DNA from 4 places in the Bradyrhizobium sp. USDA 4502 genome. Region 2 is predicted to be linked to each of the others. Evidence: riboswitches for the same ligand, from Rfam matches in the RefSeq annotation. Region 2 holds a riboswitch; each other region holds the start of a gene.
What was found. Region 2 has a riboswitch for cobalamin ahead of ACVW1B_RS30970 (TonB-dependent receptor). Riboswitches for the same ligand answer to the same signal wherever they lie in the genome.
Positions count from the first base shown of each region.

Region 1: linked by a shared signal. The riboswitch ahead of ACVW1B_RS32695 (TonB-dependent receptor) and the one ahead of ACVW1B_RS30970 (TonB-dependent receptor) in region 2 are both predicted to bind cobalamin.
Region 3: linked by a shared signal. The riboswitch ahead of ACVW1B_RS42990 (ribonucleoside-diphosphate reductase subunit alpha) and the one ahead of ACVW1B_RS30970 (TonB-dependent receptor) in region 2 are both predicted to bind cobalamin.
Region 4: linked by a shared signal. The riboswitch ahead of metE (5-methyltetrahydropteroyltriglutamate--homocysteine S-methyltransferase) and the one ahead of ACVW1B_RS30970 (TonB-dependent receptor) in region 2 are both predicted to bind cobalamin.

Region 1 is NZ_JBSSGF010000001.1:6,989,966-6,997,245, reverse strand. It holds gene ACVW1B_RS32715 (MFS transporter) at 1-322, opposite strand, end outside; gene ACVW1B_RS32710 (ATP-grasp domain-containing protein) at 485-1,732, shown strand; gene ACVW1B_RS32705 (ABC transporter substrate-binding protein) at 1,751-2,743, opposite strand; gene ACVW1B_RS32700 (hypothetical protein) at 2,949-3,122, opposite strand; gene ACVW1B_RS32695 (TonB-dependent receptor) at 3,235-5,226, opposite strand; cobalamin riboswitch at 5,628-5,825, opposite strand; gene ACVW1B_RS32690 (FecCD family ABC transporter permease) at 5,938-6,981, shown strand; gene ACVW1B_RS32685 (ABC transporter ATP-binding protein) at 6,978-7,280, shown strand, end outside.
Region 2 is NZ_JBSSGF010000001.1:6,618,035-6,625,314, forward strand. It holds gene gspD (type II secretion system secretin GspD) at 1-1,420, shown strand, start outside; gene ACVW1B_RS30960 (tetratricopeptide repeat protein) at 1,497-1,970, shown strand; gene ACVW1B_RS30965 (cytochrome b family protein) at 1,978-3,477, opposite strand; gene ACVW1B_RS30970 (TonB-dependent receptor) at 3,480-5,579, opposite strand; cobalamin riboswitch at 5,864-6,058, opposite strand; gene ACVW1B_RS30975 (CobW family GTP-binding protein) at 6,287-7,216, opposite strand; gene ACVW1B_RS30980 (amidohydrolase family protein) at 7,218-7,280, opposite strand, start outside.
Region 3 is NZ_JBSSGF010000001.1:9,228,299-9,235,578, reverse strand. It holds gene ACVW1B_RS42995 (ribonucleotide-diphosphate reductase subunit beta) at 1-63, opposite strand, end outside; gene ACVW1B_RS42990 (ribonucleoside-diphosphate reductase subunit alpha) at 54-1,943, opposite strand; cobalamin riboswitch at 2,106-2,320, opposite strand; gene ACVW1B_RS42985 (class I SAM-dependent methyltransferase) at 2,723-3,679, opposite strand; gene ACVW1B_RS42980 (nodulation protein NolB) at 3,857-4,069, opposite strand; gene ACVW1B_RS42975 (HrpF/NolX family T3SS translocon protein) at 4,693-6,480, shown strand; gene ACVW1B_RS42970 (hypothetical protein) at 7,101-7,280, opposite strand, start outside.
Region 4 is NZ_JBSSGF010000001.1:724,650-731,929, reverse strand. It holds gene hemN (oxygen-independent coproporphyrinogen III oxidase) at 1-717, shown strand, start outside; gene metE (5-methyltetrahydropteroyltriglutamate--homocysteine S-methyltransferase) at 1,407-3,752, opposite strand; cobalamin riboswitch at 3,855-4,054, opposite strand; gene ACVW1B_RS03285 (nodulate formation efficiency C protein) at 5,394-6,242, shown strand; gene ACVW1B_RS03280 (hypothetical protein) at 6,775-6,957, opposite strand.

The sequences.
Region 1 (7,280 bases), 370 kb from region 2:
ACGTATAGCTGAGATGCAGGCCGAGCCCGATCAGCGCGCAACCGCCGACGGTCAGTCCGATCAACAGGATCTTGCGCGCGCCGATATGGTCGGCGAGGTAACCGATCGGCGCCTGGGTCAGCCCGGAGACCACCGCGAACACCGTCAGCGCCAGGCCGAGCTCGACATAGCCGACGCCGAGCTGCTGCTTCAGGAACGGGAACAGCATCGGCAGCACGAAGATATGGAAATGGCTGACCCAATGGGCGACCGAAATCCCCGTCAGCGTGCGCAGCGCACTGTCGGCTTTCGCTTGCTGCGGTGCGGCCAAAACGTCGACCATGTGCCTGAAAACCCTAATTCCGGAAAGCCCGCCGAAAATAGAGATTGGCCGCTAATTGTCCATGAACGCGGGCGCATGGCTGCCCCCGGCGCGGGCGTGCCGGATCGACACATGCGGCATTAAATGCGGCGACAAAGCACGGCAGCACGGCGATGATCGGCCATGATCGACCCCAAAAAGCAGCTCCGCGTGCTGGTGTCGGAGGGCTCCAGCACCTCCGGCCGCGAGGCGATCACGATCCTCGGACTGGCCGGCCATCACGTCGAGGTTTGCGACCCCTCGCGCTGGTGCCTGGCGCGCTACTCGCGCTTTGTCCGCAAATACCACCATTGTCCGCCGCTGCGGTCGGATCCGGCCGGCTTCCTGCGCTTCGTCGAGCGCCTCTTGGCGTCGCGGCATTTCGATGTGCTGCTGCCGATCCATGAACAGGGATTTCTGTTCGCCCGCGCCGCGGCGGGGCTGGCATCACGTGCCGGCCTCGCGCTGCCGGATTTCGCCAGCTATCGCGCCGTGCACAGCAAGGCCGGCTTCAGCCGCCTGCTCGACCGGCTCGGGCTGCCGCAGCCCCCGACCCGGATCGTGAACTCGGCCGAGGAGCTGCGCGAGGCGGTGCGGTTTCCATCCGTTGTCAAGACGTCGGTCGGCACCGCCAGCCGCGGTGTCTGGTTCGTGCGCGATGCTGGTGATCTCAATCGCGCGCTCTACGACCTCGAGTCCTCAGGCGATTTTGCCGGCGAGGTGCTGGCGCAGGATCTGATCACCGGCACGGTCGAGAAGGCGCAGTCGGTGTTCTGCCACGGCACGCTTGTCGGCTTCCATGCCTACCGCCAGATTGCGGCCGGTGTCGGCGGCGGCGAGGCGATCAAGGAGAGCGTGAGCCGGCCGGCGATCCGCGCCGGCCTCGAGACCATCGGCGCGCATTTTGGTTGGCACGGTGCGCTCTCGGTCGACGTCATCATGCCGCTCGACAGCGCGACGCCGCTGTTGATCGACTGCAACCCGCGGCTGGTCGAGCCGATGAACGCCTTTCAGTCGGGCGTCGATCTGGTCGATCTGCTGCTGCGCGTCTCGCGCGGCGAGACTCCGGCGCCGCTGCCCGAGGGCCGCGCCGGCGTGCGGACGCATCTGGCGATGCAGGCGCTGCTCGGCAGTGCGTCGCGCGATGGTACGCGGCGTGACCTGATCCGGGAATGCGGCCGCATCGCCGCGGGCGAAGGGCACTATCGGGGAAGCAGCGAAGAGCTGACGCCGGTGCGGCTCGACTGGCTCAGCGCCGTGCCGCTGGCGATGACGACAGTGCTGCTGCTGGCATCACCGCAGATCGCCTCATCGCTGGCGCGCGGCGGCTTTGGCGCGCATCTGCTCGATCGCGGCAGCATCAAGGCGATCGAGAACGGCGATTTCCGCTAGTATCCCTCCAGCGCGAATTCACCGCACGATCTTGTCTGCGCGCTTCAAGAGCTCCGGTGGAATCTCGACGCCCACGGCCTGGGCCGCCTGGAGATTGAATATCAGCTCTCGCTTGGTGACGACGCCGACTGGCAGGTCGCCCGGCTTCGCGCCCTTGAAAATCTTGTCGGCGAATGTCGCAAACTCGCGCCATGTATCGGCGACGTTGGCCCCATAAGTAATCACCCCGCCCGCGTCCGCCTGGCCGCCGGGAAACATTGCCGGCAAGCGGTTCTTGATGGCCAGTTCACCGACTCGTTTTCGATTGCTCCAGGGCACCGGCACTTCAAGGACCAGCAGCGCCTCCGCGCGCTCCTTTGCCATCCCGGCAATCGCGGCCTCCAGATCGTCCGCACCCTTGACCTTCACGATTTGCGGCTCCAGCCCCAGCGCCTTGGCTGCGGCCTCGTTGGCGCGGTCAATCGGGGCGAGCCCGCGTTCATCCGCGCCGGGGATCGTTTGATCACTGAGAATCGCAACGCGCGTGATCCCGGGGAATGCCTCCTTCAGAAGCTTGAACTGGTCGCTGGCCTGCTGCTGATCAAGGTTGGTGAGGCCCGTGACATTGCCTCCTGGCTTGTCCATCGAGGCGACAAGCTTCAACGCGACCGGATCGGTGACGATCGCAAAGATCACCGGGATCGTCGACGTGGCCTTCTGCGACGCCACCGACGCCGGGCCGCCGAGTGCAAGGATAACATCCACATTCGCACCGACCAGCTCCGAGGCGAGGCCCGGAAGGCGCTCGAGCTTCGATTCGGCAAATCGCGGTTCGATGACGATGTCGCGTCCTTCGAGATAGCCGCGGTCGGCGAAGTCGCTCAGAAGATTTTTCTTGATGGAATCGAAGAGCGGCGACGGGCCGCCGTTGACGAGGATTCCTACTTTCCTGGGAGCTTGTTGCGCATCGGACGGGTCGCACATCGACGCGATCATGCAGAAGACCGTGAGCACTGCCTTCGCAAATCTCATGGCACCGCCCCCCAGCAAGGACCCAGCGTCCATGCGAGCCTAGCATTCAGGGGGTGGGCAAACCAATCCGGAAGGGTGGTCCGGCCCATGACCTCGCTGCGACCTAATGTCTGCTTGGCGAGGATGAGCCGGGCTCGGTAGTTCGCAACCTACGAGGCCGCCGCGCGCGACTGCGCGGGATCGGTCGATCGATCTTCGCCGCGCCTCACAACGGCTCGTCATCATTGCCGTAGCGGTCGAGCTTCGGCGTGGCGATGTCGCCGTCCTCGTAGTACTCGTCGTCCTGTAGCGCTGCGGGTGGCGGAGGTTTCTTCGACTTGTCGTCGGCCTTGTCTTTGGTCTTCGTGCCGCCCTTGGTCTGCTTCCCGGCCTTGGCCATGCGTTTCCCCTGCGCGGGTCAAATCAGCTGCCGGAACTCTACCCCAGTTTCCGTGCGTTTGTAATATTCGGAGACGGTGCGGCGGGGCACACCCGCCCCACCGGATCATGCTCTAGAACGTCGCGCCGGCCTTTACCATGTAGGTGCGGCCGGGCAGCGGGTAGGCCGAGAAGCGGCCCTCGGTGAACGTGCTCGCGATGGCGTAGTCGTAATAGAGCGCGTTGAACAGGTTGTTCACGCTCAGCGACCAGAAGAAGCGGTCAACTTGCCCGCTCAGCTTGATATCGGCGGTGGCGTTGCCGGGAATCCGGCTCTGGGTGTTGGCCTGGTCGTTGTCCATGATGCGCGAGCTCCAGGCCCGCACCGTGGCGTCGAACACCAGATAGTTCTGCCAGATATTCCAGGTGACGCCGAGATTGCCGGTGTAGCGCGACACCAGCGGCACGTCGTTGCCGGCCCAGATGCCTTCGCGGAACACCGCGCGGGTGATCGCCATGCCGCCGCGCAGGGTGACGCTGTCGCTGACCTTGAGCGCCGCGCTGGTCTCCGAGCCGTAGCGGCGGGTGGGGTCGAGGTTGGTGTTGAAGAACAGCACCGGGTTGAAATGGATCTCGTTCTCGAGATCCATCAGATAGACGCTGGACTGGACCTGGAAGCGGTTGGTCCTGACGCGAAAGCCGCCCTCGACATCCTGCGAGGTCTGGGTCTTGAGCTGGAAATTCTGCGGGATCGGGGCGAAGGTCAGTGGGTCGAATGACGGACCCGACGCGACGCGTTCGTCGACATCAGGCGTGCGGAATGCGCGTGCCGCGCGGCCGAACACCGAGAAAGTGTCGGTCAGGCGATGCTCGATGCCGACATGCAGCGCGTATTGCGTCTCGTTGCTGTCGAGCGGTGCCGCCTGGGTGTCGAATGCGAATGGCGCATTCGGGTCGTAGCGATCGCGCGCCGAGATGCTGGTGTTCTGAACCCGCGCGCCGTAGGAGAAGTCGGTCGTCGGCAACAGGCCCAGCGTATGTTGCCAATAGCCGGCCACGGACTGCTGCTCGATACTGTAGATGTGGAACGGGTCGACGCCCTGATAGGCGCCGCGCGCCTCGCGGAAGGTCGAATCGTAATAGTCGATGCCGGTCAGGATCGTCGACGGCACGCCCAGCATCACGTTCTTGACGCTGAGCCGCGGCGTCAGCGACCAGGTCTGCAGCGCGGCGTCATTGTAGGTCGAGGCGAAGCTGATGGTCGGCACCGTGCCGAAGAAGCCGCTCTGCGTCTCGCGCTGCCGCCAGCCGCCGTCGACGATGAGGTCGACGCCGTTCATCAGCGTCTTGGTGAAGCCGGCGGTGACGCTGGCGGTCTGCTGGTTGGCATAGTCGAAGGGCGTCGCGGCGCCGCGGCGATCGGTGAGCAGCTCGTTCACGCCGATCGACGGATCGACCAGCCGTCCGCCGGGTAGGCCGAGCTTCTGGTCGCTGCCGGTGACGGTCAGGAAGGCGGTGAGATCCGGCGTCGTGTAGTTGATGTTGCCGACGGCGTTGCGCTGGTCGAGCGCATTGTTGACGCGGTAGCCGTCCGACTTGATGCCGTTGCCGTAGAACGAGGTGGACCACGGGCCGGAATTGAGTGCCGCGGAGACCGCGGCCATGCGGGTGTTGAACGAGCCAACTCCGGCCTCGGCCCGCATCGTCGTCGGCGGGCCGCCGACGCCGGTCTTGGTGATGATGTTGACGACGCCGCCCACCGCGTTGTCGCCGTAGAGCACCGCGCCGCTGTTGCCGCGCGTGATCTCGATGCGCTCGATCGAATCGAGCGGAATCGTGGTGAGGTCGAAGCCGGCCTTGTCGACGTCGTTGAGGCGGCGGCCGTTGAGCAGGAAGAGGGTATTGTCGGTCGCGAACGCGCCGAAGCCGCGCAGGTCGACCGACGTCTTGGCGCCGTTCGGTCCGCCATAGGGCGTTTGCAGCTGCACGCCCGGCACCTGCGCGAGGATCTCGGGCAACGACTGCACCGGCGAATGCGCGATGTCGTCGGCGGTGATCACGGCCGAGGAGGTGCCGACAATGCCGGCGAACTGGCGGCCGCCGGTGCCGCCCGTTCCGGTGGCCACACCGGTCCCTGTCGTGCCCGATCCGGCTCCGCTGCCTGTATTGTTGCCTTGCGAGGTGCCCGGCGCCGGGCGTCGCGGGCGCCGGCGCTTCGTCAGCGGCCGGCCTGGCGCGCGTGACGTTCTGGTCGCCCGGCTTGGTGACTTCGATCGCCGGCAGCTGATCGGGAGCGGGTGCCTGCTGCGCCCGCGCTGCGGAGACAAGGAATGCCGGCGCGAGCATCGTCGCCGGCGCGATCATCGTCGACGCGAGCAGAAGCGCGCGGCGCCGCCGATGGAAAGGGAAGGAGAACATAAGAAAGGCCTCGGCAACGTCAGTGGCACGTCACCGCGAACCAGTCTCACCATCGTGCTCACAGCATCAGGTGAAGCTCATGCCTGTACTCCCCGACCGGCAGCATCGCGTGTGACCACGGCTGACGGCAGGTCTCCTGGCTCGCGGGTCGTTACCCTTCGTCGCCTTCCCAGGACCGAGATTCCCAGTGGCCTGTGACGAAGGATTCACCGCATACAGTTGCGGGGGCAGCCGCGGCGTTGGGGAAGTTTCCCCGTACCGCATTCCCTTTTCATCTCATGAAAGAACCGTCATGTTCATCTAGGGTTCGGCCGGGTAGCAAAGTCAATCCGGCGGAAGTCGGGCAATGGCCGTGCGGCCACGGTTTTTGTCGAGTGTCGCTTGTCTGCCACGACGATCGCTGTAAGAGCATGGATCCGATGAGCGTGCAGGATTTTGCCTTGGCGGCCGAGGTCGCGGCGCGGCGCCGGTGGGGCGCCACCGCGGCGCTGCTCGCGCTTGTGCTGCTGCTGCTGGTGATCTCGCTCGGCATCGGGCCGGTGCGGCTGTCGCCGCTCGCGGTGATCGAGGCGCTGTTCGGCGGCGGCAGCGATGTGGCGCAGGTGATCGTGCGCGAGATCCGCCTGCCGCGCACCATCCTGGCATTCGCGATCGGCGGTATTCTTGGGCTGTCAGGCGCGGCGCTGCAAGGGTTGCTGCGCAACCCGCTGGCCTCGCCGTCGCTGTTCGGCGCGCCGCAATCGGCCGCCTTCGGCGCGGTGCTGGTGATCGCGCTGGGCCTCGCCGATGTGCGCTCCTACGCGCTGCCGGTGGTGGCGATCATCGCCGCGTTCGGCTCGGTGTTCGCGCTGCTTGCGATCGCCGGCCGCAATGCCGGGCTGTTGATCCTGATCCTCGCCGGGCTCGCGATCTCGAGCTTTGCGGGAGCCGCGACCGCGCTGGTGATGAATCTCTCGAGCAATCCGTTCGTGGTGCTGGAGATCGCGTTCTGGCTGCTCGGCTCGCTGGAAGACCGCAGCTTCCAGCACGTCGCGCTGGCGCTGCCCTTCATTATCGCAGGCGCCGCCATCCTGCTCAGCCAGGCGAGCGCCTTCCGCGCGCTGACGCTTGGCGAGGAGGCGGCGCAGAGCCTCGGCGTCGACGTCGGGCGGTTGCGGCTCTTCGTGATCACGGGCGTGGCGCTCGGCGTCGGCGGCGCGGTCGCAGTCACCGGCACGATCGGTTTCATCGGCCTCGTCGCGCCGCATCTGATGCGTCCCGTGATCGGTCACGATCCGGCGCGGCTCTTGGTGCCGAGCGCGCTCACCGGCTCGGCGCTGCTGCTCGCCGCCGACATCGCGGTGCGCATCATTCCCTCGACCTCAGACATCAAGGTCGGCGTGCTGACCTCGATCATCGGCGTGCCGTTCTTCCTCTATCTGATCATGCGCGAACGCCGCGCGCTCGGCGGAGGCGTGGCATGACGCTGCTCTCGGCTGCCGCGCTCAATGCCTCGCTCGGCAGCCGCAAGGTGCTGCACGATGTCTCCCTGTCGTTGCCATCGGGCCATCTGGTCGCGCTGGTCGGGCCGAACGGCGCCGGCAAGACCACGCTGCTGCGCGCGCTGGCCGGGCTGATCCCGTCGGGCGGCGAGATCCGGATCGGCGGCGATGCGCTGGCGTCGCTGCCGCTGCGCGAGCGCGCGAAACGTTTCGCCTATCTGCCGCAGGGCCACATGGTGCACTGGCCGCTGCCGGCACGCGATATCGTCGCGCTCGGCCGC
Region 2 (7,280 bases):
CACGGCCGCGACCTGGATCAAGCGCCTCGACCGCAACGACACGGCGCGCACCTCGGTCCATGTCTACCGCGTCAAATACGGCGATGCGCGCCAGATTGCGCGGGTCCTGACCGACATGTTCCTTGGCGGATCGTCCGGCAACCTGCTCGACAGTGCCGACAGCCAGCTCGCGCCCGGCTCCGGCACCTCGTCGACCTCAAGCGTCGCCGACCGTCTGTCGCTCAACAACAACAACGGCGCGAATTCAGGCATGAGCGGCTTCGCATCCCGCGGCACGTCGGGGACGGGCGCAACCGGCCAGGGCCTTGGCCAGGGATTTGGCGCCGGCGGGCAAGCGAACAATCCCAACAATCCGGGCCAGGGCAACAATGCCGCGCTGGACGCCGGACGCGGTGCCGGCGGCGGCAACGGGCAGCCCGTCATGCAGGACGTCCGGATCACGCCCGATGTCGTGAACAACAATCTCCTGATCTATGCCGACCAGGCCAACTACCGCATCATCGAGTCGACCCTGCTGCAGATCGATGAGCCGCAGCTCCAGGTCGCGATCGACGCGACGATCGCCGAGGTCACGCTCAACAACACCTTGTCCTATGGCGTACAGACCTATCTCACCAGCCAGAACCTCGGCCTGAAGCCGAACACCGGCTCGATCCTCGGAACCCAGGCCACTTCCGCGCCCGCGACCACCACGGACGCAACCACCGGTGCGGTCTCGGTCGCGGGATCGCTCACCAATGCCTTCATCAACCAGAGCTTCCCGGGCTTCAACTTCCTGATCGGAAATGCAACGCAGCCGAGCCTGATCCTGGATGCGCTGCACGCCGTCACCAGCGTCAAGGTGCTGTCCAATCCCTCACTGGTCGTGATCAACAACCAGGTCGCGACCCTGCAGGTCGGCGACGTCGTCCCGGTCTCGACCGGCAGCGCGACGGTGCTGACCACGAGCAACACGGTGGTCAACACCATCGACTATCGCAACACCGGCATCATCCTGAAGGTCTCGCCACGCGTCAGCGTGAACGGCACCGTGCGGCTCGACGTCGAGCAGGAGATCAGCAATGTTCCCCAAAGCAGCGGCAGCACGGTCAACCTGACGCCGACCGTTTCGGAACGACGGGTCAAGAGCCAGATCTCGGTGGCCAACGGTCAGACCGTGCTGCTGGCGGGCCTGATCAGCGAGCAGCAGAGCGGCGCCCGCAATGCGCTTCCGGTGCTCGACCAGATTCCGGGCCTCGGTGACGCCTTCGGACATCAGAGCAACGGCACCCAGCGTACCGAGCTGATCATCTTCATCCGCCCGCAGATCATCCGCAATGGTTCCGACGCCCAGACCGTGGCCGAGGAGCTTCGATCGAAATTGCGCGGCAGCATCGCCACGACATCGACCAATGCACCGATCACCACCAGCTATCACTGAGCCGGACAGCAGGATGCGCCGCGTTCTCGCACAACGGACAGGCCTCTCGGTCTCGCTTGCGATCGTGCTTTGGGCGATGACCGCCTCTGTCGCGAGCGCCGACAGCGTGGCGCGCGGATCGGCCGCCTTCCATCGCGGCGACTATGTCCGGGCGGCTCGGGAGCTCGCGCCGGCCGCCGAGCGCGGCAATGCGCGCGCCCTCGGCATGCTCGGCTTCTTGTATGAGCACGGCTTCGGCGTGCCGCAGGCCTACGCAGCCGCCGCCGACTGCTACTATCGCGGCGCCGTGCAGGGCGACCCGTTCGCGCAGGCCCAGCTCGGCCTGATGTACGACAAGGGTCACGGCGTTCCGACGGATTTCGTGCTGGCCTACAAATGGCTCAATCTGGCCGCGGCCCGCTCGAACGGGCGGCAGCGCGATGCCTATCTCCGGTTCCGCGATGCGGTCGCATCCAAGCTTTCGACCTATGAGATCATTGCCGGACAGCGGTTCGCACTGGAATGGGCACCCGATCGGCCGGCGCCGGACGTGCACCTGACCGCCAAGTAATCGCGGCTTACGGGGGTGTGCGCACGAGGCTCGCCGACACGCGCCTGCCTCGTACCTTCCGCCGCCGCAACCGGCGCCAGCCGATCACGATCCCGCTGATCGAGATAATCGTACCAGCCGCCGACAGCAGCCACACCACGACGTCGCGCGCCGGCCAGATGCGCAGCAGCAGCGGGAAATCGAGGCTGTGCAGCGCGTTGAACAGCCAGCGGTAGGACCGGCGGCTGTCGTCGCTGCGGTCGAGGATCTCGCCGGTGACGGGGGAGATGTGCAGCCAGGTGTGGGCGGGATCGTCGAAGCCGATCCGCAATACGGGAAGCTCGCGCGTCTGGTGCAGCGTGTACCAGTAGGCGTCGGGTTCATCGAGCTGCCGCGCTGATGTCATCGCAGCGCCGGGCATTGCGTGTCTGGCGGCAGCGATGATCTCGTCGCGCGAGAGGGTCATCCGCGCACCGGTCACAGGATCGGCGATGCTGCGGCCGCCGTTACCGTCGTCGAGCAACATTAACCGGTGTCCGCCGATCCAGACGAAGCGGGCCTCCACCGCCGGCATCGATGGCGACGACTGGAAGCCGGCGACGATGTCGGGCGTCTCATGGCCGCTGTAGCCGATTGTAATCTCGCGGGTGATGCCGCGTGCCGAGAACGCGCCGCCGGGATTGAGCGACAGCCAGCCGCTGAACATCCAGGTCAAGACGCAGATGCCGCCGATCAGGCCGGCGATGTGATGCCAGGCCATCCAGCCGCGATAGGGCGAGACGGCGCCATCAGCGTAGCGGCGCATCAGCCGCAGGCGGAGGACGCCGATCCAGAAGCCGGTGATCGCGACGACAAGACAGACACCCGAGATCCACAGCACCACATCCCGCCACAGCGGGCCGTCCTTGCGCAACACGGTCGGATAGATCCAGTGCGGGATCGAGCCGAGCCAATTCCAGATCCGCTCGCAACGCGTGGTGTCGAGCGCGATCTCGCCGCTGCGCGAGGAAACGTAGAATTCGGTGCCATCGGCGTCCCCGAGGTCGATCAGATGGAGCGGCCGCAACGGATCGAAGCGCGCGGTCACCGACCATTGGTCGCGCGTGATCGTTTCGATCAAGCGAGGCCGCACGGCATGCGGATGATGAGCGGCAATGGCCAGCGCCTGGTCCGGCGTGATCCGGTCGATCACGCTGCCGTCGGTCGCCGAAATCGTGATCGCCCCTGCCTTCCAGCCGGTCACCCGATAGACGGGCGTGTCGTCCATCATCGAAAGCCGCAAATCACGCGGATAACGCTCGACACCTGCGATCGCCATCGCGCGATCGGGTGCGAGCTGCACCTTGCTCCAGGGAATGACAGGAAGCGCGGCGAGGCGCTCGCTGTCGGTAAGGCGCGGAAAGGCCACGTACATCATGACAAGGCCGGAGATGAACCACATCGCGAACAGGAGACACGTCGCAATGCCGATCCAGCGATGGACGATATAGAGCCACCGCCGCCCGCGCCGGATCAGAGCGTTGCGCATGGTCAGAACTTCACGCTGACGGACAATTCGACGGTACGCGGCATGCCGAGCAGCCACTGCCCGGTGCCGTTCGAGGTCACCGCGTAGGCCTTGTCGAACAGATTGTAGAGGCGGAACGCGACCGTGGTGCGGTCATCCGGCTTCCACCTGACGCCGCCATTGACCACGTTGTAGCCTGGCCGCAGCTGGGTGTTGGCAAGATCGGAGTACATCGCACCGACGATCTGCACGCCGCCATAGGCCGACCAGTTGGGCGCGAAGTCCCAGGTCAGCCAGACGTTCGAGACCTGCTGCGGCACGTTGACCGGGACATTGCCGTTGAAGCTGACGATCTTGCCGCCGGCCACCTGGCTGTTGTTGTCGTATCTGGCGCGCAGCAGTGCAAGATTGGCGTCGACGCGCCAGCCGTCGCTCAGTGCGAGCCCGATCGATCCTTCGACCCCGCGGGATGATTGCTGGCCGATCTGCAATGCCAGGCCGCCGGTGGGATTGCCGGGATCGGGAATCGTGAGCCCGGTCTTGACGATCTCGTAGGCAGCCAGCGTCCACTCGCCGCGGCCGCCCCAGAACGACTGCTTGACCCCGATCTCGGTCTGCTTGCCGGTCGCAAGCTGGAACGTCTTCTGCGTGGTCGACAGTGAGATCAGATTACTGACCGGATCGACGCCGACCGCGTACTGGCCATAGAACGCGAGGTTCTTGATCGGCTCGTAAACGAGCCCCGCGCGCCAGCTGGTGCCCGATAGCGCCGTCTCGAAACTGTTCGCCGGCGTCTTGTAGTCGGTGCGATCCACCTCGGGACGGTCATACCTGACACCGGTCACCAGCGACAACTGATCGGTCAGCAAGAGACGATCCTCGGCGAACAGCGCGTATTGATTGACGATCGCATTGAAGCCCGGCGTGGTCGCCGTCGTCGTCGCGAAGAACGATCCCGGATCGAACACGTAAGGATTGACCGACGACGCGCCGCCATAGGGCGAGTTGTTGGTGTGGGTGAAGTCGATCCGGTTGACGTCGAAGCCAGCGACGACCTGGTTCGCAAGGCCGAACACGTGACCGCTGAAGGTCGCATCCATCCGGTTGCCGAGCTGCTTCTGGTCGTGGAAGATCTCGATGTAGCTCGCGCGATCGATCAGCCGGGTCTTCGGATTCCAGGTATAGTTTTCGATGTCGCGCCAGTGCCGCTCGCTGGTCAGGTAATACAGCGTGTTGTTGACCTTGATGCCGTCGGCGACGTCCCACTCGGTCTTGAACTGGGTCCAGCTGTCCTGATAGCGGATCGCGCTGTCCAATGCGTTGTAGTTCTTGAAGCGCAGCGCATCCTGGATCGAACCGTTGATCAGCGGCGTGCCGAAATAGCGCGACGGGCTGCGGTCGCCGTAGTCCTCCGACAGCGTGAAGGCCAGATTGTCCGACGCCTGCACCCGCACGGCAGCGGAGACCACCGCGTTCGAGGTCTTGTCGCGATCGACCCAGCCGTCCGACATGTTGCCGGTGGCGTTGATGCGGTACGACACATTGGGATTGATCGGACCGGTGCTGTCCACCGAGAGCCGCCGGGTCATGTTGCTGTCGAGCGAAACTTCGGCCTCGTTGTAGGGCGTATTGAGCGGTTTCTTCGGGATCACGTTGATGACGCCGCCGATCGCGCCTTCGCCGTACAGCACCGAGGCCGGGCCGCGCAGCACTTCGATGCGCTGCGTCGACCAGGTGTCGTAGGGGAACGTCAGCGTGCCGGAGCCGATATAGAAGCGCGTGCCGTCATACAGCGTCATCACCGAGTTGCTGCCGGCAAAGCCGCGGGTGCTGAACGACAGGCCGCCATTGCCGGGTGCCGGCGTTGCGATGAAGCCAGCCGCGTCCTGGGTGACGGCATCGAGCACATTATGCTGGCCGCGTTCAGCGATGGTCTGCGCCGTGATGATCTCGACGCTGGCCGGCGTCTGCAGCGGCGTCAGATTGAGACGACTGCCGGTGCCGCCCTGCGTGGTGGCATTGAGCGTCGGCGATGCCGATCCCGGTACGCCCGACGCTGCGACGCGCGGCGCGTTGCCGGTTGTTGCGATCGTCGCGGGCCTCGGCCGCGCCGCGGCGGCCACGGCACGGCTTCGCGCCGCGGGCTTCGGCCTTGCCACAGCGGAAGGCGCGACCTCAATCGGATCGAGCCTGGTTGGTGGAGGCGTTTGTGCCGAGCCTTCGGCCGGCAACAGCAGCGATGACAGGGAGCAGAGAAGACCGAGGCGCCATTTGCGCGCAACGGGAGAGGACGGAGACATGAAAAGGACTCGCGGTAACGTGGCACGTCACCGCGAACGCGGACTGGCGCATTGCCCAAAAGGCAGTGCTCCGATCCCACCAGGACGCCCCCGCCCGATGTGCTCGCGTGTGACCACGACTGACGGCAGGTCTCCTGGCTCACGGGTCATCGCCTGTCGACGCCTTCCCGGGCCGATGGCCCAGTGGCAATTTGACGAAAGGCTCGCCGTTTACAGTTGCGGGGACAGCTGCGGCATTGGGGTTACCCTCGCACCGCATTCCCTTTTGATCCCCGAAGGGAACCGTCGGCAAAAACGATAGGTGCTGGCTGCAGGGCTGTCAATTCGATGCGATTGTCGCACACATGCTTTGCGAGATGCTGCTGCGGCGATGACACAGCGACGTCGAGGGCTGACGCCGAAAGGCAACCCGTCATCCTGAGGAGCGCGGCACGCGCGTCTCGAAGGATGCACGGCCCGGCTGGTGGCCGATTCATCCTTCGAGACGCTGCTTCGCGGCTCCTCAAGATGACGGGAAACGTAGGTTCGCGTCACTGAGCCTCGACACATCCCTGCATCACCTCATCAATCTCCGCGCGCGACAGCGCACCCATCTCGGCGATGAACACGATGCGCGTGCGCGGCACGCCGGGCGACGGCACGCCGCCCGCAGCCAGGGTCGCGCGGCCGCCGGCGAGTTGAAGCACGGTCAGCCGCCCGGGCTGCTCCACCGTCTCGAACAATCCCTTCGCCCGCGCCAGCTTCGGCGCCAGTCTGCCGATCGCCTGCTGCAAGCGCGGCAGCACGACGGGCCGCTCCGAGGTCCAGCTCAGCGTCTCGAAGCGATCGGACGCCGGCCGTCGCGGCGCGGTCTCGCGCGGAGCCGGCACATGATCGAGGTCCGTCGGGAACAGCAGCGCGGCCGGCACCTCGCCATGCAAGGCATCAACCACCACGGCCGCCGGACGCGCCGCGCGCACGGCGTCGCGGATCGCGGCGCACGCAGCGGCGTCAGTCAGATCGACCTTGCTCAGCGCCACCACATCCGCCGCCCGGAGCTGCGAGCGCAGCAGCGCATCGTTCAGCATCGCCGCAGGTTGCGTCGCGTCGACCACGCACAGCACCGTCTCCAGCGGCGCCTCCTTCCAGATCACGGGATCCATCAGGTTGCGCACGATGTCGGCGGGATCGGCGATCCCGCTGGTCTCGATCACGATGAATTCGGGACGCGGATCACGCCGCAGCAAGGTTGCGAGCGTGCGCAGCAGGTCGCCCTCCAGTGTGCAGCAGATGCAGCCATTGCTCAGGCTGACCACGCCGTCGCCGGCGCCGGCGATCAGCTCGGCGTCGATATTGATCGCACCGAAATCGTTGACCACGGCGGCGATGCGCCGCCCTTGCGCATGCGCCAGCAGATGGTTGACGACGGTGGTCTTGCCCGCCCCGAGAAAGCCCGCGACCAGCAGGATCGGGACCGGCACATTAGCCTCCGGTGACGGGCCGGCGCACCGGCCGGCCGGGACGCGCCGCGACATCGAGCACACC
Region 3 (7,280 bases), 2.6 Mb from region 2:
GCCGACGCGCTGCTTGCCGATCAGCGTACGCGGATCGACGGACGAGGGATCGATCACTGACATGCGAGGCACTCCTCATAGTCGGTGCGCTGCTGCGATGGTTGCGGGGGCGCAGCCTTGTCGCCATCGGCGATGGCGCCGGCGAACGCCGCGCGCGAAATAGATTTTGAACGGCAGTAGTAGAGGCTCTTCACCCCCCGCTTCCATGCCGTCCAGTGCAGCATGTGAAGATCCCATTTATCGACGTCAGCCGGCAGATAGAGGTTGACCGACTGGCTCTGGCAGACGAACGCGGCGCGGTCGGCGGCAAGTTCGACGATCCAGCGCTGGTCGATCTCGAAGGCGGTGCGAAAGACCGCTTTCTCGATTTCCGAGAGGATGTCGAGATGGGCGACCGAACCCTCGGCGGCGATGATGGACTGCCAGATCGCCGAAGTATTGGCGCCCTTGGCGGCCAGCAGCTTGGCGAGATGCCGATTACGCACCGAGATGGCGCCGGACAAGGTCTTATGGGTGTAGATGTTGGCCGGGATGGGTTCTACACAAGCGCTGGTGCCGCCGCAGATAATGCTTATCGAGGCGGTCGGCGCGATCGCGATCTTATGGCTGAAGCGGGCCATCACGCCTCGTTCCAGGGCATCCGGGCACGGCCCCCGCTCGCGCGCGAGCGTCACGGATGCCGCATCAGCATCGCGACGGATTTTCCGGAACATGTTCAGATTGAACGACTTGGCCACGACGCTTTCCATCGGAATGCTCTTGGCCTGCAGGAACGAGTGGAAGCCCATGACGCCAAGGCCGACGGAACGCTCACGCAAGGCGGCGTAGCGGGCACGCTTCATGACGCCCGGCGCCACCGTGATGAAGTGGGTCAGCACGTTGTCGAGGAAGCGCATGACGTCCTCGATGAAGCCAGGCTCCTCGTTCCACTGGTCCCAGGTCTCGAGGTTGAGCGACGACAGGCAGCACACGGCGGTACGCTCCTCGTCGCGATGATCGATGCCGGTCGGCAGGGTAATTTCGCTGCACAGGTTGGACGTTGAGACCTTGAGGCCGAGCTCGCGCTGGTGCTTGGGGAGCGCGCGGTTCACTGTATCGATGAACAAGAGATAAGGCTCCCCCGTCTGCAGCCGGTTCTCCAGGATGCGTTGCCACAGCTGGCGGGCGTCGATTTCGCGGATAACCTCCTTGGTCTTCGGACTGCGCAGAGCGAACGCAGTGCCGGCGCCTACGGCACGCATGAACTCATCGGTGACGTTGATGCCGTGATGCAGGTTGAGACTCTTGCGGTTGAAGTCGCCGGACGCCTTGCGGATCTCGAGGAACTCCTCGATCTCGGGATGGTGGATATCGAGATAGACCGCAGCCGAGCCGCGCCGTAACGAGCCCTGGCTGATCGCCAACGTCAGGCCGTCCATGACGTGGATGAACGGGATGATGCCTGAGGTAACGCCGCCCTTCACCTGCTCGCCGATCGAGCGAACATTGCCCCAGTAGGTGCCGATGCCGCCACCGTTAGAGGCAAGCCATACGTTCTCGTTCCAGGTGCCCACGATGCCTTCGAGCGAGTCCGACACCGAGTTAAGGAAGCAGGAAATCGGCAGGCCGCGCGTCGTGCCGCCGTTGGAGAGCACCGGTGTGGCTGGCATGAACCACAGCCGAGACATCGCATCGTAGAGACGTTGGGCATGCGCAACATCATCCGCGAAGGCGCAAGACACCCGCGCGAACATGTCCTGGATCATTTCGCCGGCGAGCAGATAACGGTCGCTCAGCGTCAGCTTGCCGAACGGCGTCAACAGGTCGTCGCGCGTCCGATCGAGCTTGAGATCGGCCGGCTTTGGCGATGGCGCAAGGGGGTACGGCAGCGGGGCCGGCGACGGCGGCGGCACAAGACACAACTCAGGCGCGCTGGGCTCTGCCTGCAATGGCTGCGACCTCACGCGCGCCGGCTCCTCAATGAGATGACCATGCTGATCGAAATCGTAAGACGGCGACATCGGCAACCCCGCGATGTTAGGCGGGGGGGACTGCGCGGATGACTTGCGAGGAAACCGGTCAAACGTCTCCGGCTGCAAGCGACCCAACGGGGCACCCCGCCCGAGGACTTTCGTTCAGTCGCGGCAGGTCTCCTGGCTCGCGGGTCGCCGCGGCTGTCGGCCTTCCCGGCGCTGTGCTGCGCCAGTGACCATGATGACAACCGCTCGCCGCTTACAGTTGCGGGGGCAGCCCCGGAGTAGCCGTTCGGCGCACCGGGTTCCCTCTTAGCTTCCGACCTACAAAATGTTGGGGCCAGAAGACCGTGACTGGCTAGACATAGGCACTACTCGCCGGGATTCGTCAACTGGGGAGATCCAGATTGAAACGCAAAAACATACCGAAGCCCGGACGACTTTGTCGCCGCTGTCGGCTTCTGCTGCAGGTGATTGGATATGCCGTTGGGCTGCATTACCGGTTTCCGTCAAGCCTGCGCAAAGGTCGAGGGAATTCCTGGCTCGCACGTCGCATTGATGGAATCTAAGAAACGGCGCGTCAGTAGAGGAGCAATTCGGCCAGACGCTTGATTTGATTCGCAGCGCTCCTGCTCGCCGCGACCAATGGCATCTGGACGAATTCGTTATCCACTCGCGGGCGAACAACATCGGCTCTGGCGCGCCGTCGACCGGAATGGCCTTGCATCCAGCCCCGAACCGAATCGCGCTGCACAGTGGTCCCACGCCTGTCACGGCTCCAGCGCGACCTGCAAGCCCTCCTTACTTTCAACATGAACGTAACGGGGTCCGATCGGCCGTCCCCTGCCGCTGGCGACAGTGACAATGTCTTCCAAAGGCATGGCGCGCGCATCCGCCTCGGGGCGAGACAAGATCAGATCGGCGTGAAACAGCCCTTCCGATTCGAGGCCGGTGGCATCCACGCCAAGGGCCGCCAAGCTGGCCAAACAGCTCTCAAATTCTTCAGCATCGCGAAAGCGACGCTGGATAAACGTTGCGCCGGCAAGACGTTCTGTCACAAGACCACGGTTTGCGAACGTCGCGGCGAGCGATTCAAATGGGAACATTCGTAGCACGAAGGAGATGATCCATGGTTGCTTCTCTGCCGCATCGAGAATCTCGCCGAACGTCTTCTCGGTAACGTAGCCGATGCATCCGGTCGACATGATAACATCCACGGAGCGGAGAATGCGCGCGCTGTCCATCGATAGCGCCTCCTTTTCAAGGTCAGCGACAATGCCCTGCTCTAAAAGGCCAACATTCTTCGCATAGCTGACCGCCGCTGCCGACACATCGAGGCCGATAAAGCGTGCCAACCCGACATCAGGCCAGGCTGCATAGAAACTGCGATCGAGACTCACCAATGTCTCAGAGCTGATCGCTCTCATCTCACGCCGGGCGTAGCGGTGACGCAAGCCCGCGAAGGTCAGCGGAAAGCGATGCACCGCTGCATTGATACCGTACGAACAACCAACATCGAGCACGACGGGCTTGAGGCCGGTGGCCGAAGCTTTCGCTGCCAGTATTTGGCGCACAACCGGCTCAGCCACGTCCGGTATCATATAATCCAGGTCTCCGAGGACCGAGAAATATGCCCTCGGATCATCCGAAGCATAAATATCGTGGAATGCAGCTTTAGACCGATTGATGCGCGAGAAATCTATCCGCAACGCAATGTCTCCTCTCATTTGCAAGCAGCTCGACGGCTGTTGCCTTCGTACCCGCCTGCACTTTGGTTATATAGGGTGTAGGCCCTTACATCCGCCGATGCGGTAGCAGAAGTGGCAAGTGAACAAGCGCATCACCCCCTCTGCGCGTCGCGGCGCGAGCGATCCTGCTGTTGTGCGAAGAAACCATCAGCCCGCTCAGCCCACCGATAGAAGCTTATTCAGAGATAAGCTGACGGCGCCGGCGCCCTTGGAGATGAGCGAAACCTGAATGACGCGATCGCCAACACCCCACAGGTTCGTCAAGGCCGAATCGAAATGATCCCTACCTTCCGGTTTACCTGCCGGATGCCAGGCGGCAGGCCCACGAAGCTGCACCTTGCTTCGAAGCTGCCTGCGCAAGACTATCATGAAACTGGTCCCGCACCGATAAACAGCCGCTGGAGAACCATTCAGCCGGGTTGAGAGAGATCGAGGCAACGGCAGGCAACATGAGAAGAACCGTTTTGTCACGTGATGAGATTGGCACCTTCGTGAGCGCGAATGGGCCAGCACCCTAGAAACGCAAGCTGACCGAAAGCTGACGAGCCTTCGTCACCTGATGATCATCGAGCGCGAAACCAGTGCCCCATCTTGAGATGCTCCGGAGATCTTGCGAGATCGTTAGACCAAATCAACGAATGCTGCGGATCGGCAGACGGGAATTGCACCAGGCCAAGTCAACGCAACCATACAAAGCTGACACCGGCATTGAAAATCCGTCCGGCCTTACTGGCAAGGCCATGTCATCAATCGTGTCGAAATCGTCTGAGCGCCGTCAGCTTCTCGAAAGCTTGTCCGTCCTAGCATACGGCGTGAAGACGGCGGTGTCCCCATGGATGGTCGCGGAACTGAGCGCTGGAGGCGCACCGAGCAACAGGATGCAAGTGGTAGGACCTGTTGAACTCTGCCGCTCAACACTCCTTGTTCGTCGCGATCTCGGGCCGCAACTAGGTGACCGTCTTGTGGTGCACCCTTAAATCGGAGAACGTATAATGTCAGTCGACCTATCGCCAACCGCCAATTCAACTGTGGCTTTACCCGGAATGCCCGCCCCGCCCTCTTCGGCGCAGGACTTTTCCAGCTTTCAGGCGATGTTGGTCAGCCTCGCGTCGAAGGACGCGACTAGCGATCATTCCGCACCGCAGGAGCCGGTGCCGACAGACGCAGCCCAGCAACTGACAGAGGAACTCACGCGGGAGACGCGGAGTATTCTTCCACCAGAGATTAGGGCGGCACTGGATGGATATCAGGATGACCCACAGCCGTCCTGTGCTGCGAGCAGCCCAATCATTGCGGAGGCACCCGTACAAAGCTCAAGGATCACCTGGAATGGTGGCACGCTGACTAATGCGGAACTGCAGATTGTCTCTGTCCTGAACCGCCACAAGGACAAATGTCCGCTTGATTGGAAGTCCCTGGGAGATTTGGCCAACGATCCCTCGACACCGCCGGATCTAAAGGCGGCGATCGAAGCGCTGCAACAGGACCCGGAGCTCTTTTATGCGATCGGTTCGCAAGGCGACGGCCGCTGTGGCGGCAAGATCAAGGTGGGCGATCTCTGCGGCTTTTCCGATCACCACCCCCAAGTTGCCGCGTTCCAAGAGCAGCGGGCGCGGACCTACGAGCAGAACTACATACCATCCGACGGGACCGGAAATGGTGAGCCATCGGTCATGACCCTGACCGATGCCATGCGCGAGCTCTACCGCTATTCCGATAACCTGCCCAAGAACTTGAGCCTTGCGGATTTCAGACACATCGTGGACGGCAACGCCGACATTGGCAAATGCCCCCCACAGGTCCTCGCGGCGGCTCAATATTTTCTCGACCACCCGGATCAATGGAAGCAGTTATACGGCGGCTCGATCGATAAGGTCCACAAAGAGGACTTTTTGCAGGTCGCTTCATCATCGATGAGTCTCAGCCGACCCGAGCTGAGCACACTAGACACGATTAACAACAACCAGGACGCCTTCTTTGGAAATGGCGTTCTGACCCGGGAAAAGCTCGCGAGTATGGTGGACGACAAGAATCTTTCTCCCGAGGTACGAAAAGCGGCCTCCCAGCTGCTCTCGGATCCTGTGCTGTTTGGGTTGATGAACAACGCGATTACCGGCTACAAAACCCACCACAAGTTTTTCGACTTCGGCGGCGGCCACACGGTTGATTCCGGAAACATCAGCGGAAATGATTTCAAGCAGTTCTTCAATAACATGTCTGGTGCGAACCGCGCTGCTCCGCAGTTGAAGACGCATGCCGCTCAAACGCCTGCCGAACAGGAGGCTACCGCGGACATGATGGATGGCGTGGCAGACCAGCCCGACATCAAGTCTCCCAAGAAGAACGGTGGCGCCCTCATGCATGCACTTGATGACGTGCTGAAGGTCGGCTCGAAGCTGCTCGACTGGACAGCGACGGCCGTTGGTGTACTCGGCTTTATTCCAGGGCTGGGTGAGCTGGCCGATCTTGCTTCAATGGTGATGGAGGCCGAGGCGCAAGCTGCAAATCTTCTGCACACCGCGATCACCGGTGGCAACATAAAACAGGCGCTGGCGGAAGCCGGGCTCAGTCTCGCGGCGCAGGCCGTGGGCTGCATCGCCGGCCCCGAGGTCAAGATAGCGATACGGGAAGGCTTGGTGAAGCAGGCAATTCAAGAAGCGGCGACGGCCGGCATCAACCTGCCGGTGTCGATGGCTCAGTCCTACGCGGAGAACTATCTGGATAACCTCAAGGCACGGATTGAATCCGAGCGCACGCAAGCTGCAGGTGCCTACGCCTAGTCGTAGCGGCGCTATCGACACAGGGTGAAGCTGGAACGAAAGGCTAGCTTGCGAGGCCACCGCGCGCACAGTCGTCCGCGCGGTGCAGCTTCCGCAAGCTCCGCCGACATTCGATGCTTACACCGACGAGCGTATTTGGCGATAGCTAAACCGGCGCATTTGTCGGCTGTACTCGAGCGACCGACCGACATTCTCACATCGCGTATGCCAACGCGAAGATCTCGCCGTACTGATGGATCTCGCCGTACTGATGGCGCCACCCGTCGCGAGCTGTCAACTTTACGCCGCCACCAACCGGGCGGAGCTGCAAACCTCACCAGTTTACGCCGTCGGATCGAGACCACATGAGTGATTCGTGAGGCTCAAGGTCCTTGTCTCCGACGCCTCCCGATCGTGTCCGATAAAGTGGACCGATTTTTATGGGTTTGCCACGAGCGGAACTGGAGGATCGCGCTTCGTTTCTGACGCGTATAAGCACCTTTAACCTGCCGCCCTGGAGCGGGGATGGAGACAAGTCGCTGAGTCGCTCGAGGCAAATAAATTGCCGAACGAGTTGCGAGTATTCCTCCCCTCAGATTGGGCTACATCAATGATCAAGCCCATTTTATCCGTCCTGGCGCTTACATTCCGCTCACCAAAGCTGCGCTTGAATGATCAGCGGGCTGCCTGATCAAGTGCCACATCAGCGAGGTTCTTGTACCAACTCTCTGATCTGCAGCTTTCGCCGGCCTAGTGCCGACATATGAGGCCACCTGAGCAGAAGCAGCGTCAATGAGCTCACTGTATTTTCTGCGGCTCGT
Region 4 (7,280 bases), 5.9 Mb from region 2:
CAGACGGTCGCTTCGTGCCTCGACACCGTCGCCAAGTGCCTCGAGCTTCATCCGGACCGGTTTTCGGCCTTTGGCTACGCGCACATTCCTTCGTTCAAGAAACATCAACGCAGGATCGATGCGTCCAGCCTACCCGACAGCGTCACGCGCCACCTCCAGGCCGAAACCATCGCGGGAGCTTTGGTGGATGCTGGATACGTTCGCGTAGGCGTCGATCACTTCGCCTTGCCGAACGACAATCTCGCCTTAGCGAGGCAGGAAGGCGGGCTGAGGCGCAACTTCCAGGGCTATACTGACGATTGCGCTGACGTCCTCATTGGTCTGGGCGCCAGCGCCATCGGCCGTATGCAACAGGGGTTTGCCGCAAACGCGGTCTCGACCAAGGACTACCTTGCTCGCATCTCCCAGGATCGGCTCGCCATCGCAAGGGGCTATCTACTGACCGATGACGATCGCTTCCACGCCGAAATCATCGAGCGAATCATGTGCGACTTTGCGGTTGATCTTTCCGAGACATCCCGTCGTTACGGCCGAGATCCGAGATTAGCCGTTGTCGATCATTCTCGTCTCGGCAGCCTTATCGCCGATGGCGTCGTGGCGATTGATGATGGCCGGCTCACTGTAGCCCAGGGCGCAGAGTTCCTGGCCCGGTGCGTCGCATCAGTCTTCGACGCTCACCTCCTTAGGTCCGGCGCTACACATAGTCATGCGGTCTAGCGACTAAGCGAAACCCAGCGTTTCAGAATCCGAGCTCAGTATCCCCGCAACTGGGCTATGCTTTAGGATGACGACCAATCACACCGCTGAAGAGCACGCCGATCGGCATCCCGTTCGCCGCTCGTCTGCCAAGCTGTACAAGATCCCAACCAAAGCTTGGAACCCGCGGACCCAAGACTGGCGTAAGCAGGGCCTGCATCAATAGCAAGCCCGCTCATTCTTTTTCCGTCGGCAGTTTCGTATAGTCGCGTTGATCTAGCCCACCGTTTCCGGCAGGAACGCCTACCAAGGTGCGCTTTGGTGCCGGCCCATGACGGCCCGACTACCGCCCACGTCGCTCAACTCGGCAACACGTTGCGAAAATACTCATCAGCGACAAACCTTAGTGTAGATTTTTAATCCCAGGCAATATCGGCGGCATACCACGGCATAATTGAGCTCCGCTGAGCTTTTGTTTTAACTGTGGTCAGATTTTCGGCGGATGCCCTCGCCGTGATCGAACCATCGGCTGTCCTCCCTCCGCCGATGGACGTCGGTGCGATGCATAGAGCGTCGCTCCTCCCGGACACACTTCGCCCGGCCGCTAAAGGCGGCCGGGCTTTTTCGTTCCCCAAGTCCCCTCACGATCACCGACTGCGCAAAGTCCCACAAGCGATCGGCTTTCTCGACGAGAGACAACAGGCCAAGGCTCAACGGTCGACGGGAGCGGATCCAGCGCGCAGCTCGCGGGCGGCAGCGACCATGTTGACCAGTGCTGGGCGAACCTCCTCCCATTTCCGCGTCTTCAGGCCGCAGTCCGGATTGACCCAGAGCTGCGAGTCCTGCAGCCGCTTGCGAGCCAACGCCATGAGTCCCGTCATCTCGCTTGTCTCGGGCACGCGAGGAGAATGGATGTCATACACGCCCGGCCCGATTTGATTTGGATATTTGTAGTTCCGAAACGCGTCAAGCAATTCCATCTTCGAGCGCGAGGTCTCGATCGAGATGACATCGGCGTCCATTGCAGCAATCGCATCGATGATGTCGTTGAACTCCGAGTAGCACATATGGGTATGAATCTGGGTTTGATCGGCGACGCCCGATGAGCAGATGCGGAAGCAATCCCCGGCCCAGTCGAGATAGGCCGCCCACTCCGATCGACGCGGTGGCAACCCCTCGCGCAGCGCTGCTTCGTCGATCTGGATCATGGTCGCACCCGCATTCTCGAGATCCCTGACTTCGTCTCGGATCGCGAGCGCAAGTTGGCGGCAGGCCTCGCTTCTGGGAATATCATCGCGAACAAACGACCAGTTCAAAATCGTTACCGGTCCGGTCAACATCGCCTTCATCGGCTTGTTGGTTAGTGATTGCGCGTAGCGCCACCAGTCCACGGTGATCGGCTTCGGCCGCGAGACGTCGCCAAACAGGATCGGTGGCCGAACGCAGCGCGAGCCATAGGATTGTACCCAGCCGTTTTTGGTAAATGCGAAGCCGGCGAGTTGCTCGCCGAAGTACTGCACCATGTCATTGCGCTCAAACTCGCCGTGCACGAGCACGTCCAGGCCAATGTCCTCCTGCCAACGGACAACACGCGCAGTCTCCTCCTTGAGAAACTTGTCGTATTGCCCGTCGCTCATCGAGCCTCTCGCGTGCGCCGCGCGGGCATTACGCACCTCTGCGGTCTGCGGAAACGATCCGATCGTCGTGGTCGGAAACGCCGGCAGTTTGAAGCGCTTGCGTTGGATCTCGGCACGGCTGGCAAATGGGCTGACGCGCCGTCGCATGGTCTGATTGATCGCACTCATCCGGACGGCGACATTGGCGTCACGGATCTTCGGGGAAGTTCCGCGGCGGGTGGTAACGCGCTCCGATTCCGCAAGAGCGTCGGCAACATCCTGATCGCCTGCGAGTGCCCGTGCCAAGGTCGCAAGCTCGCGAATCTTCTGAACCGAGAACGCAAGCCAGCTCTTGACATCGGAGGCAAGTTCCGTTTCGAGTTCAACATCGACCGGCACGTGAAGCAGCGAACAGGATGGGGCGATCTGTACGCGATCCTTGCCGAGCTTCGCAATGGCGGGATCGAGCCGCTGGCGCAGCGCCGACAAATTCGTCCGCCACACATTGCGACCGTCTATCACGCCGAGTGACATGACGAGTTCACTTCGCCCGGCAGCAATGATCTGATCCAATAACTCCGGCGCCCGAACCAGATCGACATGCAGGCCGGCAACAGGTAGGCGCAAGGCGGTGTGAAGATTGTCGCCAAGGTGGCCAAAATAGCTGGCAACCATGATCTTGATGGCCGGCCCTTCCTTGGCGAGCCGGTCATAGGCATGCAGCAAAGATTTTTTTGCCCCCTGATCCAGATCAAGGACCATACAGGGCTCGTCAAATTGAACCCATTCTGCTCCGCGTTTGGCCAATTCCTGCAGAACCTTGATATAGATCGGTATCAGGTCATCCAGGAGTGACAGTGGCTGGATCGCGGGATCCGCACTCTTGCCTAGCTTCAAGAAAGTGGCCGGACCGATCAGGACAGGGCGCGTCTGAAAGCCAAGGGCCTTGGCTTCCTCATACTCCTCGATAGGCTTGCGAGAGGAGAGTCTGAAAGTCTGCCCCCGATGAAATTCCGGAACCATGTAGTGGTAGTTGGTATCGAACCACTTGGTCATCTCCTGCGCGGGTGCGCCATAGCCGCGAGGTCCGTGACCGCAACTCGCATCCTGACTGCCGCTTTGTGAACCGCGTGCCATGGCGAAATACGTCTTGAGAGAAGCAGGCTCGGCTTTCGAGGCATAGACTTCCGGGATAGCGCCGACCATGACACTGGTGTCGAGCACCTGATCGTATAGCGAGAAATCGTTCGACGGAATGATGGTGACACCGAGGGATTTCTGGCGCGCCCAGTTCGCCGCACGTAGGCCGGCTGCGTCCTCGAGCAATTGCTGTTCGCTGATTCTTCCGGCCCAATAGCTTTCGAGCGCGAGTTTAAGCTCGCGTCTTGGACCGATGCGCGGCGTCCCGAGCGTGGCAACCGGAAGTGAGAGAAGAGACATAGCGTTAACCCCATGTTGGGGGCAAAGGCCATGGCGGACGCAGGCAGGAGACGTCGCGCGAGCGACGGCTGCTTGGCGCACCACCGGGACACCCCGCCCGTGGACGAACATATTGTCGGGGCAGGTCTCCTGGCTCGCGGGTCATCGCCACTGTCCGGCCTTCCCGAAGCCGCGCAGGCTTCAGTGACTCTGTTGGACAGCGGCTCGCCGCTCACAGTTGCGGGGGCAGCGCCGGCATCACCGGCTTCCCTCTTAGCTCCGGATAAAACAGGAACCGGAGAACCTCGACGACTTGGATTATCGGCAAGACAACTCCGCCGTCAACCTCTCAAATTGATGCTGCGACGTCTCCTACGTGTTGACGATGCACGGCCACTCTTGATCGCGACGTTGAAGGCACTCTCCAATCACAGATATCGGGGTGACCGTCTGCGAGGCGCGTTGGCGTCGGACCGCGTGTCAGATCATGGAAGAGACGAATGCGGCCTGGGCGATGAAGGTCACGGTGCCGAGACAGGACGCTCTTCACGCGATCCAGCTTTCGAACATTCATCGAGCCTTCGCTACGTCCCCCTTTCTCCACCAACAACCAGTGTGAATAGGCGCGCTATACGCTAAATCCGGCAGCGTACTCAGCGAGCATGTTGATCTACGACCAATCCTGGTAGGCGCCATGCGGACGTTTTTGGCGATACTGCGAAAAGCAAGCATAGTGAATCACTAACGAAAAGAGTAGCTCGCAATGAAAATGGCTGTTTGGAGTGCCCTCAGCGTCTTTGCTGCTGCCGTCTTTGCGGTCGGCCTGTTCGGCTGGATAGCAAGGCCACTTATGAACCCGGCGGTCAGACAGATGTTCTCGAACGTTTTGAGCAGTTCAAGCCGAAGCTAGCTCAACCCGAGGCTTGGCCTTCTTGCCCGGTCGATACGACTGCATGGAAGCGCAGCTCCTCCAATGTTGACTACGGCGACGAACAGATAGACGCCGGTCACGATAGCGGGCCATCACGCGAGCGGCGAATGCCATCGTCCCATCGTCTGCCTGACTTTTGAACTTGCGAGCGCCAATTCCAAATCGCTCGCCGCTGATGGGCGGCTTCGCCTCGTTATTGGCCATAAAGCGCCAAGCACAACCGGCTGAGGCACTCTCGACCTTGGCAGCAGCGGCAACGACCCCGGACCACACCGGTTCGGTGGCGGCAAACCTGCACCCAATTGTCGTCTGGCTCCTGGCAGCAAGGCTTTCAAAACTGCGCTGCTCGAAGATCCAGTGCGTGACAGGAATGAGCCACGAAAGTCGCTGCGAATAGGCTTAATGGCAACATAAATAAGGTGCGCAGGTCGGAAAGTCGACAAAGGCGGCACAAATCTGGTGCGAACTGCCTGCTATTGCCTGGCACGAAGAATGCAAGTCCTCGCTTGCCCAGGCTTCTCCTCCTGGGCTGGTCCAGCATTGCAAGTTGAAGCTTTGGCTGACCACTGAAGTTAGCGGCGCGTGACATCGAGGGACAGCGCCTGCTTGCGCGGGACATCAGCAGGTGCTCGCGTCACGTTGCCGCTAACTTCTAGCGATCTCGTAGAGCACGTCGAAGATTGTCCGCTTTGGAATTGACGCGTGCATGAGAACCAGATGGGCCGGCCGCAATGAAGAGAATGTCTGGAACGCGCGTGCTTTGGTTCTGTCTCGGTCGATCGCTGATCTGCCTGGCCGGGCTGGCAGCGACAAACAGCAACGTTCGCGCCAATGACAGCGCGCTTGTCGAAAGGGTCAAGTCAACGTGGCGAGCGCAAGACGGCGAGACTATAGAACAAATCATCTCCAAGGTCTCGAAGGTGGCTCACTTCGTCCCTCGGTCGTGGGGAGTCGCTGAAGGAATTGACCGAACAGAGTATGTGTACTTTTCCTGGACCAGGCATCAAGACAACAAATCAGACGAACAGTACGCAATCACTTGGAAGATCGCGACCGACGGAACGATCAAACTTGCATCGCCATATGCCAAGCCGATTGAATTTGGCTGGCGCGCCTTTGCGCTCTCATTGATCGCCAGTGAGGTCACCGATGGCGAAAGGGACGCAAATCTTCGCTTTCTGCACGATCCTGTTAACTTCAACTTCGTAACGACCGCACAAGGCAAGCTCGGCAATCTACTGCGGCACGGCCGGTGCCATATCATTGAGCCCGTTGCGGTGGATTACGTGGCGAAACCGAAGGACAAACCGACGAAAAAGGGTGATCTTTGGCGCGTTCTGCTTTTGGTGAACTGCAAGATCCCAGGGCCCCATTATTTTACTCACAACGGCGTCATCGCTTTCGAGAAAAGCGAAGGACAAGATTGGGAGCCTCAATCTTTTTTTGCCAAACGTATCGCAGCCTTTCCTGCAGGCTCTTGGTTCGATCGCATAGAGCCAAATGAACGAGAAACAATAGAGAGGGCGCGAAAGGCCTCGGCCAATGATCGCACAGAGCAAGATCGCGGCGCAGCTCCTTGACGCTGAGCGCCTCTGAGTAGCGGCCAAAGCAAACACGCTCGGAAACGTTGACGTGTGCTGTTCTGTCTTTGCAACAGACCGGCAGCCTCTCTCGCAGCTTGTCACAGGAAAAGGCACACAGCACTGTTGCTCGCGGCCCATTGTGCGAGAAAATCGATGCTATGATCAGACGACCACGTGCCGGCTTACGAGAACCGATTTAGCCTTCCCCGCACATACGCAGTGCGCGGACGCCAATCTACGACGAGGCCAGCTCGAAATCCCATTCTGCAGCGGACTTCGCCCAGCAGGCGTGCGCGCAGCGCATCGCTTCAACGGAAAATGGCACCCGCAGGAGCGTGAGCATAGCGACGCCGAAGGCGGCACGCGGGACCGAGTGCAGCGACGAGACCGGTTAAATGGGTACCCGGGAACGGGGCAGTGATAGCGACGCCGGCATTCTTGATGGCGGCGGGCGCCTTTCCCGAGTACCCCCGGCGAGGAGCTCCGCAGCCGTGCGCAATGGATGGACCGTAGACTTGAGACGGAGGATCTAGATTTCCTCGGGCGCATTCGTCTGCGCGTCATGAATCCTGATCTGAAGCATGGGAAAGCGCTTCTTTAATTCTTCCCTACCCGCCCGGGCGCCGTCTCTCGTTGTAAACTCGGCTTCGAGTCGGCCGTCCACTTCAAGCCCGTAACAAGAGACCGGCAATTCACGGCTGGCTGCAACCATTTCGTTCCCATTGTGCAGTGAGGTGCTTGAGAACGATGCGTAATGAGTCGCCCAAACCGCACCAGGGTAAGCTGCTCGAGTGCGATGACGCATGTCGTGGATTGATGCCTCGCACTGGCTGGCGCCTGGGATGGGAATTCGTCCAACCAGGCGGCGCATGCACGATCAAGCCATCGGCTTGACATAGCTACCCTCCCAGCTACCCTGGGCCACGCGCACCTCGTGCTGAGCCTCATGGTATCTGCCCTCCGACTATTCGGGCCAGTTCAACGCAAGACCGTTGCGCACAAGCAATTCAGCAAGATCACGTCCGCGACCAAACA